DNA from 3 places in the Streptomyces sp. NPDC002853 genome. Region 1 is predicted to be linked to each of the others. Evidence: riboswitches for the same ligand, from Rfam matches in the RefSeq annotation. Region 1 holds a riboswitch; each other region holds the start of a gene.
What was found. A riboswitch is a leader RNA that binds a small molecule or an ion and turns the genes downstream of it on or off. The one in region 1 is predicted to bind cobalamin.
Positions count from the first base shown of each region.

Region 2: another riboswitch for cobalamin. It lies ahead of metE (5-methyltetrahydropteroyltriglutamate--homocysteine S-methyltransferase); the one in region 1 lies ahead of ACWD02_RS29145 (cobalamin biosynthesis protein).
Region 3: another riboswitch for cobalamin. It lies ahead of ACWD02_RS08880 (ribonucleoside-diphosphate reductase subunit alpha); the one in region 1 lies ahead of ACWD02_RS29145 (cobalamin biosynthesis protein).

Region 1 covers NZ_JBSFUS010000011.1:59,975-62,230, forward strand. The annotation lists gene ACWD02_RS29135 (anion permease) at 1-656, shown strand, start outside; gene ACWD02_RS29140 (hypothetical protein) at 669-905, shown strand; cobalamin riboswitch at 1,029-1,171, shown strand; gene ACWD02_RS29145 (cobalamin biosynthesis protein) at 1,279-2,220, shown strand; gene ACWD02_RS29150 (cobyric acid synthase) at 2,217-2,256, shown strand, end outside.
Region 2 covers NZ_JBSFUS010000004.1:510,284-512,539, reverse strand. The annotation lists gene metE (5-methyltetrahydropteroyltriglutamate--homocysteine S-methyltransferase) at 1-944, opposite strand, end outside; cobalamin riboswitch at 1,107-1,321, opposite strand; cobalamin riboswitch at 1,560-1,743, shown strand; gene ACWD02_RS13615 (energy-coupling factor ABC transporter permease) at 1,774-2,256, shown strand, end outside.
Region 3 covers NZ_JBSFUS010000003.1:213,986-216,241, reverse strand. The annotation lists gene ACWD02_RS08880 (ribonucleoside-diphosphate reductase subunit alpha) at 1-1,294, opposite strand, end outside; cobalamin riboswitch at 1,432-1,555, opposite strand; gene ACWD02_RS08875 (hypothetical protein) at 1,734-2,256, shown strand, end outside.

The sequences.
Region 1 (2,256 bases):
GCGGCGTCCTGAACCCCGGCGCCAACCCCCCGATGTGGGTCATCGTCTCGGCCGGTGTCGCCATCGCGCTCGGCACCTACCTCGGCGGCTGGCGCATCATCCGCACCATGGGCAAGGGCCTCACCGACCTCCAGCCGCAGCAGGGCTTCGCCGCCCAGACCAGCGCCGCGACGGTCATCCTGGCCTCCTCGCACCTGGGCTTCTCGCTCTCCACCACCCAGTCCTGCTCCGGCGCCGTGATGGGCGCGGGCCTCGGCCGCAAGGGCGGCGTCGTCCGCTGGTCCACGGCGAGCCGGATGTTCATCGCCTGGGGCCTGACGCTGCCGGCCGCCGGTCTGGTCGGCGCGGGCGCGGAGTTCCTCACCAAGCAGGGCCCCTGGGGCGTCGCGGTGACCGCCGCGCTGCTGGTGGCCGGCTCGGCCGTGATCTGGGTGCTCTCCCGGCGCAACGCCGTCGACCACACGAACGTCGCCGACGACGAGATCGGCGGCTCCTCCGTCGACGAGCCCGCGGGCGTCGTGACCACCGCGATGGCCGCCGTCACACCGCCCCCCACCGGGTCGGCCGTGGCGAGCGCGGACGTCGATTTCGTCAAGGCCACCATCGCGGCCCCGACCGGCACCGTGGCGGACCCCGCCCGGCCCGCCACGGTGTAAGGACAAGTCAGCATGGACATCGACTGGGCAGCTCTCGGCTCCGTCTTCGGAGTCAGCCTCGCGGTGACGGTGGCCCTGGTGGGCCTGTTCACCCTCGGCATCGTCGGCCTCTCCAAGCACGAGGCGGCCACGTCCGGCGCCTCCTCGGCCGCGGGCGGCGGCGCGGCGGCGGCACGCACGGGCGCGTACGTGTGCTTCGCGCTCTGCGCGGCGGCCGTGGCGTACGGGATCTATCTGATCGTCGCCTGACGACCACGCCGCCCGACGACCGGAGTTATCGGTGGGGTGCGGGACGCGTCTGCGTCCCGCACCCCACCTTCGTATGTGGGCCTCCGCACACTCTCCCGTCGCAGGTCAACGGCGAGTTGACGGGCCTTCGCGGGGCGTGGTGGACTGCCGGAGCCAATACGGCAGCAGGAGAGGAAGCCGGTGCGAATCCGGCGCGGTCCCGCCACTGTCATCGAGGAGCTGACTCCTCGGAAGCCAGGAACTCTCGCCGCCGATCACGTCGAACCAGGGCGCGGACACCCTGAGTGAGGACATATCGCCATGCGCGGCCGCCCGTTGCCGGACCAGTTCCCGAGCGTGAGCTCACTTCTCGGCACAACGACCGGCTGAAGCCATGCGTGCCGATCGCGACTTCGCGTACGGCGCCGCCGCCGGCCTTCTCGGTGATCTGTTCCTCGGCGATCCTCGCCGCGGGCACCCGGTCGCCGTGTTCGGGCGGGCCGCCGGTGCCGTCGAGCGTGTCTTGTGGCGTGACCACCGCGGGTGGGGCGCCCTGCATGCCGTGGTGTGCGCCGGAGGCGCTGCCGGTGCCGCCGCCCTGGCCTCTTCCCTCGTACGTGACTCACGTGCCGCATCCGTCGCGCTGACCGCCGCCACGACCTGGGCCGTGCTCGGCGGGACCTCCCTCGGACGTGAGGCGCGGGCCGTGGGCGGGGCGCTGACCGCCGGGGACATCGAGGTGGCCCGGGAACGGCTGCCGCATCTGTGCGGCCGGGACCCGCAGGCCCTCGACGCCGACGGCATCGCGCGTGCCGTGGTCGAGTCCGTCGCCGAGAACACGTCCGACGCCGTGGTGGGGGCCCTTGTGTGGGGCGCCATCGGCGGGGTGCCCGGTCTCGTCGCCTTCCGCGCCGTCAACACGCTCGACGCCATGGTCGGGCACAAGTCCACGAAGTACCGGCGCTACGGGTGGGCTTCGGCGCGCCTCGACGACGTCATGGGCTGGCCGGGGGCGCGGCTCACCGCCGTGCTCGCGGCCGTCGCCGGGGACGCCCCGCGCGGTGCGGCGCGTGCCTGGCGCCAGGACGCCGCCAAGCATCCGAGCCCCAACGCCGGGCCCGTCGAGGCCGCCTTCGCGGGGGCGTTGGGCGTACGGCTCGGGGGGACGCTCTCGTACGCGGGACGCGTGGAGCACCGGCCGGTCCTCAACGGCGGCGGGCGGGGTGTGGAAGTCGCCGACATCGAGCGGGCCGTGCGGCTGTCACGGCGGGTCGGGCTGCTTGCGCTGGGCGTCGCGGCCGCCGTGAGCACGCTACGGAAAGGCAGGGCCTCATGAGTGGTGGACTCCTCGTCGCGGGAACCACGTCCGACG
Region 2 (2,256 bases), on a different contig from region 1:
GACTTCTCCAGGTCGTTGATCCAGATGTTGCGGCCGTTGACGACACCCGCGACAAGGCGCTTGCCGGGCAGTCCGCCGACGGCGGCGAGATCCTGCAACTGGCCGGCGGCGGCCTCCGTGAAGTCCAGGGCGAGCCCCTCGACCGGCGCCTTGGCCAGCACGGGCAGGGCCTCGCCGAGCCTGCCGAAGTAGGAGGCGACAAGGAGTTGCGGCCGGTCGGCGAGCGCTCCGAGGTCGCGGTAGGCGCGGGCGGCGGCATTGAGCTCCGCCGGGGTGCGGTCCTGGACCAGGGCCGGCTCGTCGAGCTGCACCCACTCGGCGCCCGCGGCGCGCAGGTCGGCGAGGACCTCCGCGTAGACGGGCAGCAGGCGGTCGAGGAGGGTGAGCGGATCGAAGTCGGCGGCCACGCCGGGCGCGGGCTTGGCGAGCAGCAGATAGGTCACCGGGCCGACAAGGACCGGGCGTGCCGCGAGGCCGAGCGCCACGGCCTCCTCGAGCTCGGCGACCTGCTTGGCCGAGTCGGCGGCGAATACGGTGTCGGGGCCCAGCTCCGGCACCAGGTAGTGGTAGTTGGTGTCGAACCACTTGGTCATCTCCAGCGGCGCCACGTCCTGGGTGCCGCGGGCCATCGCGAAATAGCCGTCGAGGGAGTCGGTGTCGACGGCCTCGCGGTGCCGCCGGGGGACGGCGCCGACCATGATGCTGGTGTCCAGGACGTGGTCGTAGTACGAGAAGTCGCCGGTCGGCACTTCGTGGATGCCGGCGTCGGCCAGGTGCCGCCAGGTGGAACGGCGCAGCCGCGCCGCGGTCTCCCGCAGGGCGTCGGCGCTGACGCGGCCCTTCCAATAGCCCTCGACGGCCTTCTTCAGTTCCCGGTCGGGGCCCTGGCGGGGGTAGCCGTACACGGTGGCTCGTGCTGCCGCGGCTGCGGACTTCGCTGTCACGGAAATCTCCTTCGCGAGATGACTCCTGAGAATCCCGGGGACGGGACACGGACGCGAAGGGATGACGGACCGGGCGGACGGACGCGCGCCACCGGCGCGGTGCCCCACCTGATCTGTACGCCGACCCGCCCACGAGGTCACCGGGATGTCCGCACGTGAGGGATCACATGCGGGCAACGGGCAGGTCTTCGGACTCGCGGGCACATCTGCCGGGGCAGACACCTACTGGCCGTCGCTTCCCGGATCCGCTGGACCCAGTGCGTATGACGGCGGTCGTTCCCACTCACCGCTGCGGGGCAGTCCCGGATTCCCACCGGGTTCCCTCTTGCGACGCCTCTGCCTGGCGGACAGGGCGAACCAGCTGCACGGATCAGGCTAGAGGGTGGTCGGGCCTCATGGGCGGTACTGATCACATTCCGGACCGTGAGGTGAGACACGGAGGGACACGGAGGAACACGGCCCTGCGGTCGTCGTCTTTGTCGGGGGCGGGGCGTACGCCGGGCGCACACGAGCCGATGGGCAGGGGCTGACCAGGGGCGTACGCCCAGGTCATGTGCGCTCGCGCGTGCCACAAGCGGTGTGGTCCCGCAAGTTGTCAGGTCACTTGATTCCGCACTAGGGTCACCACGCCTTGGTGCTCGGGAAATCGGTGTGATGCCGGTGCGGCCCTCGCCACTGTGATCGGGAAGTCCGGCTCCAGCCCTCGCGGCAGCCACTGGGCGCAACACGCGCCCGGGAAGGCGGAGTCCGGTCGGTACGACCCGTCAGCCAGGAGACCGGCCAAGGCGCGTTGTCCATCCACGAGGTGCTGGAGAGGGTCTGCTTAGCCATGCACATAGCCGAGGGTTTCCTCCCGCCGGCGCACGCGATCGCCTGGGGCGTAGCGTCCGCGCCGTTCGTCGTCCACGGAGTCCGCTCCCTCACCCGTGAGGTCAAGGAACACCCGGAGAGCACACTGCTCCTGGGTGCCTCCGGAGCGTTCACCTTTGTCCTTTCCGCGCTGAAGATCCCGTCCGTCACGGGCAGTTGCTCGCATCCGACGGGAACCGGGCTCGGCGCGATCCTGTTCCGGCCGCCGATCATGGCGGTGCTCGGCACCATCACGCTGCTGTTCCAGGCGCTGCTGCTCGCCCATGGCGGGCTCACCACGCTGGGCGCCAACGTGTTCTCCATGGCGATCGTCGGGCCATGGGCCGGGTACGCCGTCTACCGGCTCCTGAAGCGGTACGACGTGCCGCTCATGGTCGCCGTGTTCTTCGGCGCGTTCGTCGCCGACCTGTCCACGTACTGCGTCACCAGCGTCCAGCTCGCG
Region 3 (2,256 bases), on a different contig from region 1:
GCTCCGCCGTCTGGTTGGCGGTGCGGTTGGCGGCGTCCTTGAACGTCATCCAGCCGTTGCCGGTCTGCGCCAGGGTGCGCATCATGCGGCCGTACAGCTCGCGGGCCGGGATGGTCTTGCGGGCGAGCCCGGCGGCCTCGGCCTTGCGGTAGGCGGCGTCGAACTCGTCGCCCCACAGGTCGACGAGCTCGGGCACGTCGGCGGGCGAGAACAGCGACCAGTCCTGGTCGGCGGCGACCCGGCGCATGAACTCGTCCGGGATCCAGTGCGCGAGGTTGAGGTTGTGCGTGCGGCGCGCGTCCTCACCCGTGTTGTCGCGCAGCTCCAGGAACTCCTCGATGTCGGAGTGCCAGGTCTCCAGGTAGACCGCGGCGGCGCCCTTGCGGCGGCCGCCCTGGTTCACGGCGGCGACGGAGGCGTCCAGCGTCTTGAGGAACGGCACGATTCCGTTGGAGTGGCCGTTCGTGCCGCGGATCAGCGAACCGCGGGCACGGACGCGGGAGTACGAGAGGCCGATGCCGCCCGCGTGCTTGGAGAGGCGCGCGACCTGGTGGTAGCGGTCGTAGATGGAGTCCAGCTCGTCCAGCGGGGAGTCGAGGAGGTAGCAGGAGGACATCTGCGGGTGCCGGGTGCCGGAGTTGAAGAGCGTCGGCGAGGACGGCAGGTAGTCCAGGCGGCTCATCAGGCGGTACAGGGAGGCGACTTCGTCCGCCGAGCGCGTGCTCTCGTCCTCCGCCAGGCCGCTCGCGACGCGCAGCATGAAGTGCTGCGGGGTCTCGATGACGTGCCGGGTGATCGGGTGGCGAAGGAGGTAGCGGCTGTGCAGGGTGCGCAGGCCGAAGTAGCCGAAGCGGAAGTCGGCGCCGTCCTCCAGGGCGGCGTCCACGAGACCGTCGAGGCGCTCCGCGTGATCGGTGACGAACGCGGCGGTGCGGTCCGCGATCAGGCCCTCGCGGTGCCCGACGGCGACCGACTCGGAGAAGCTGCGCACGCCCTGCGACGCGGCCTCGTCACGGATGCTGAGGCTGAGGAGCCTGGCCGCCAGCTGCGAGTACGTCGGGTCCTCGGAGATGAGGCCGGCGGCGGCCTCGGTCGCCAGCTCCCGCAGTTCCGCCAGATCCGCGTTGGCCGAGCGGCCCCGCAGCGCGGCGGCGGCGACCCGGCCCGGGTCGGCGTCGGGGAGGTCGGCGGTGAGGTCGGTCAGGGTACGCAGCAGCGCGGTTCCTGGGCCGTCGGCGGTCTGCTGACCGTCGGTGGTCTGCGCTGACGCAGGTTCGGCTGGCGCGATGGTCACGTGGAGCACTCCCTCGCTCGGCTCAGGGCCTTGGGGAGGGGTGAGTGACACACGGGGGCCCACCCTTGGCAGGGCTGCGCTCCGCGTCCACCAGCCCATTCCACGAGGCCCGGACGTCGTCGGCACCCGGACCGGTCAGAACGGGTGCGCTGTCGACAGGTCTTCGGACTTGCGAGCACGACAAATGCGTACTCATACACCGTTGCGGGACAGTTCCGGACTTGCACCGGATTCCCCTGCGGCGACAGCGAGCACGAGCATACATCTTGTGCTGGCTCCGAACGTCAGCCCCATATCTTGTGTCGGGGCGGGTATCCCCTAGGGTGGCGGCCGAACTCATCGTCGAACAGGGGGAGACGGCGTGCGAGGGCGGGGCGTGGGCTGTGCGATGGCGTTGCTGATGCTCGTCGCCGGGTGCGGGGACGGCGGGGAGCAGCCCGTGAGGCATCCGGGGACCACGGCCGCCGGTGTCGACGGCGACGCCGGTCCCGGCAAAGTTTTCACGGACGCGGAGCTGATGGCGGCGCTGCTTCCGGCGAAGGCCGTGGGCCCGCGGGCCGAGGCGCTCGATGCCGCCACGGGGTCCTACGACCAGCATTACGGGGGCGGTGACTGGGGCACCTGCGAGTCCGGCGCGAAGGCGAGCAGGGAGCTCTCCGGGATGCGGGGGGCCAGTGCCGGCCAGGCCATTCGCGGCTTTCCCGGGGCGATGGCCGACAAGGGAGATCCCTTCGTGACCCAGAGCCTGGTCTCGATGCCGCACGCGCGGGCCGAACGCCACGTCGCGCTGCGCCGACAGCTCATCAAGGCGTGCCCCGCCGTCACCGTCGACACCGAGGCGGCCCCGGTCGAGGAGCATCACGTGGTCGAGGAGCTGGCGGACCTCGGTGACGAGGCGATCCTGGAGACCACGCGGCACGAGGGCGGCGACGAGTACGACGGAACCCCTTACTACAAGGCCG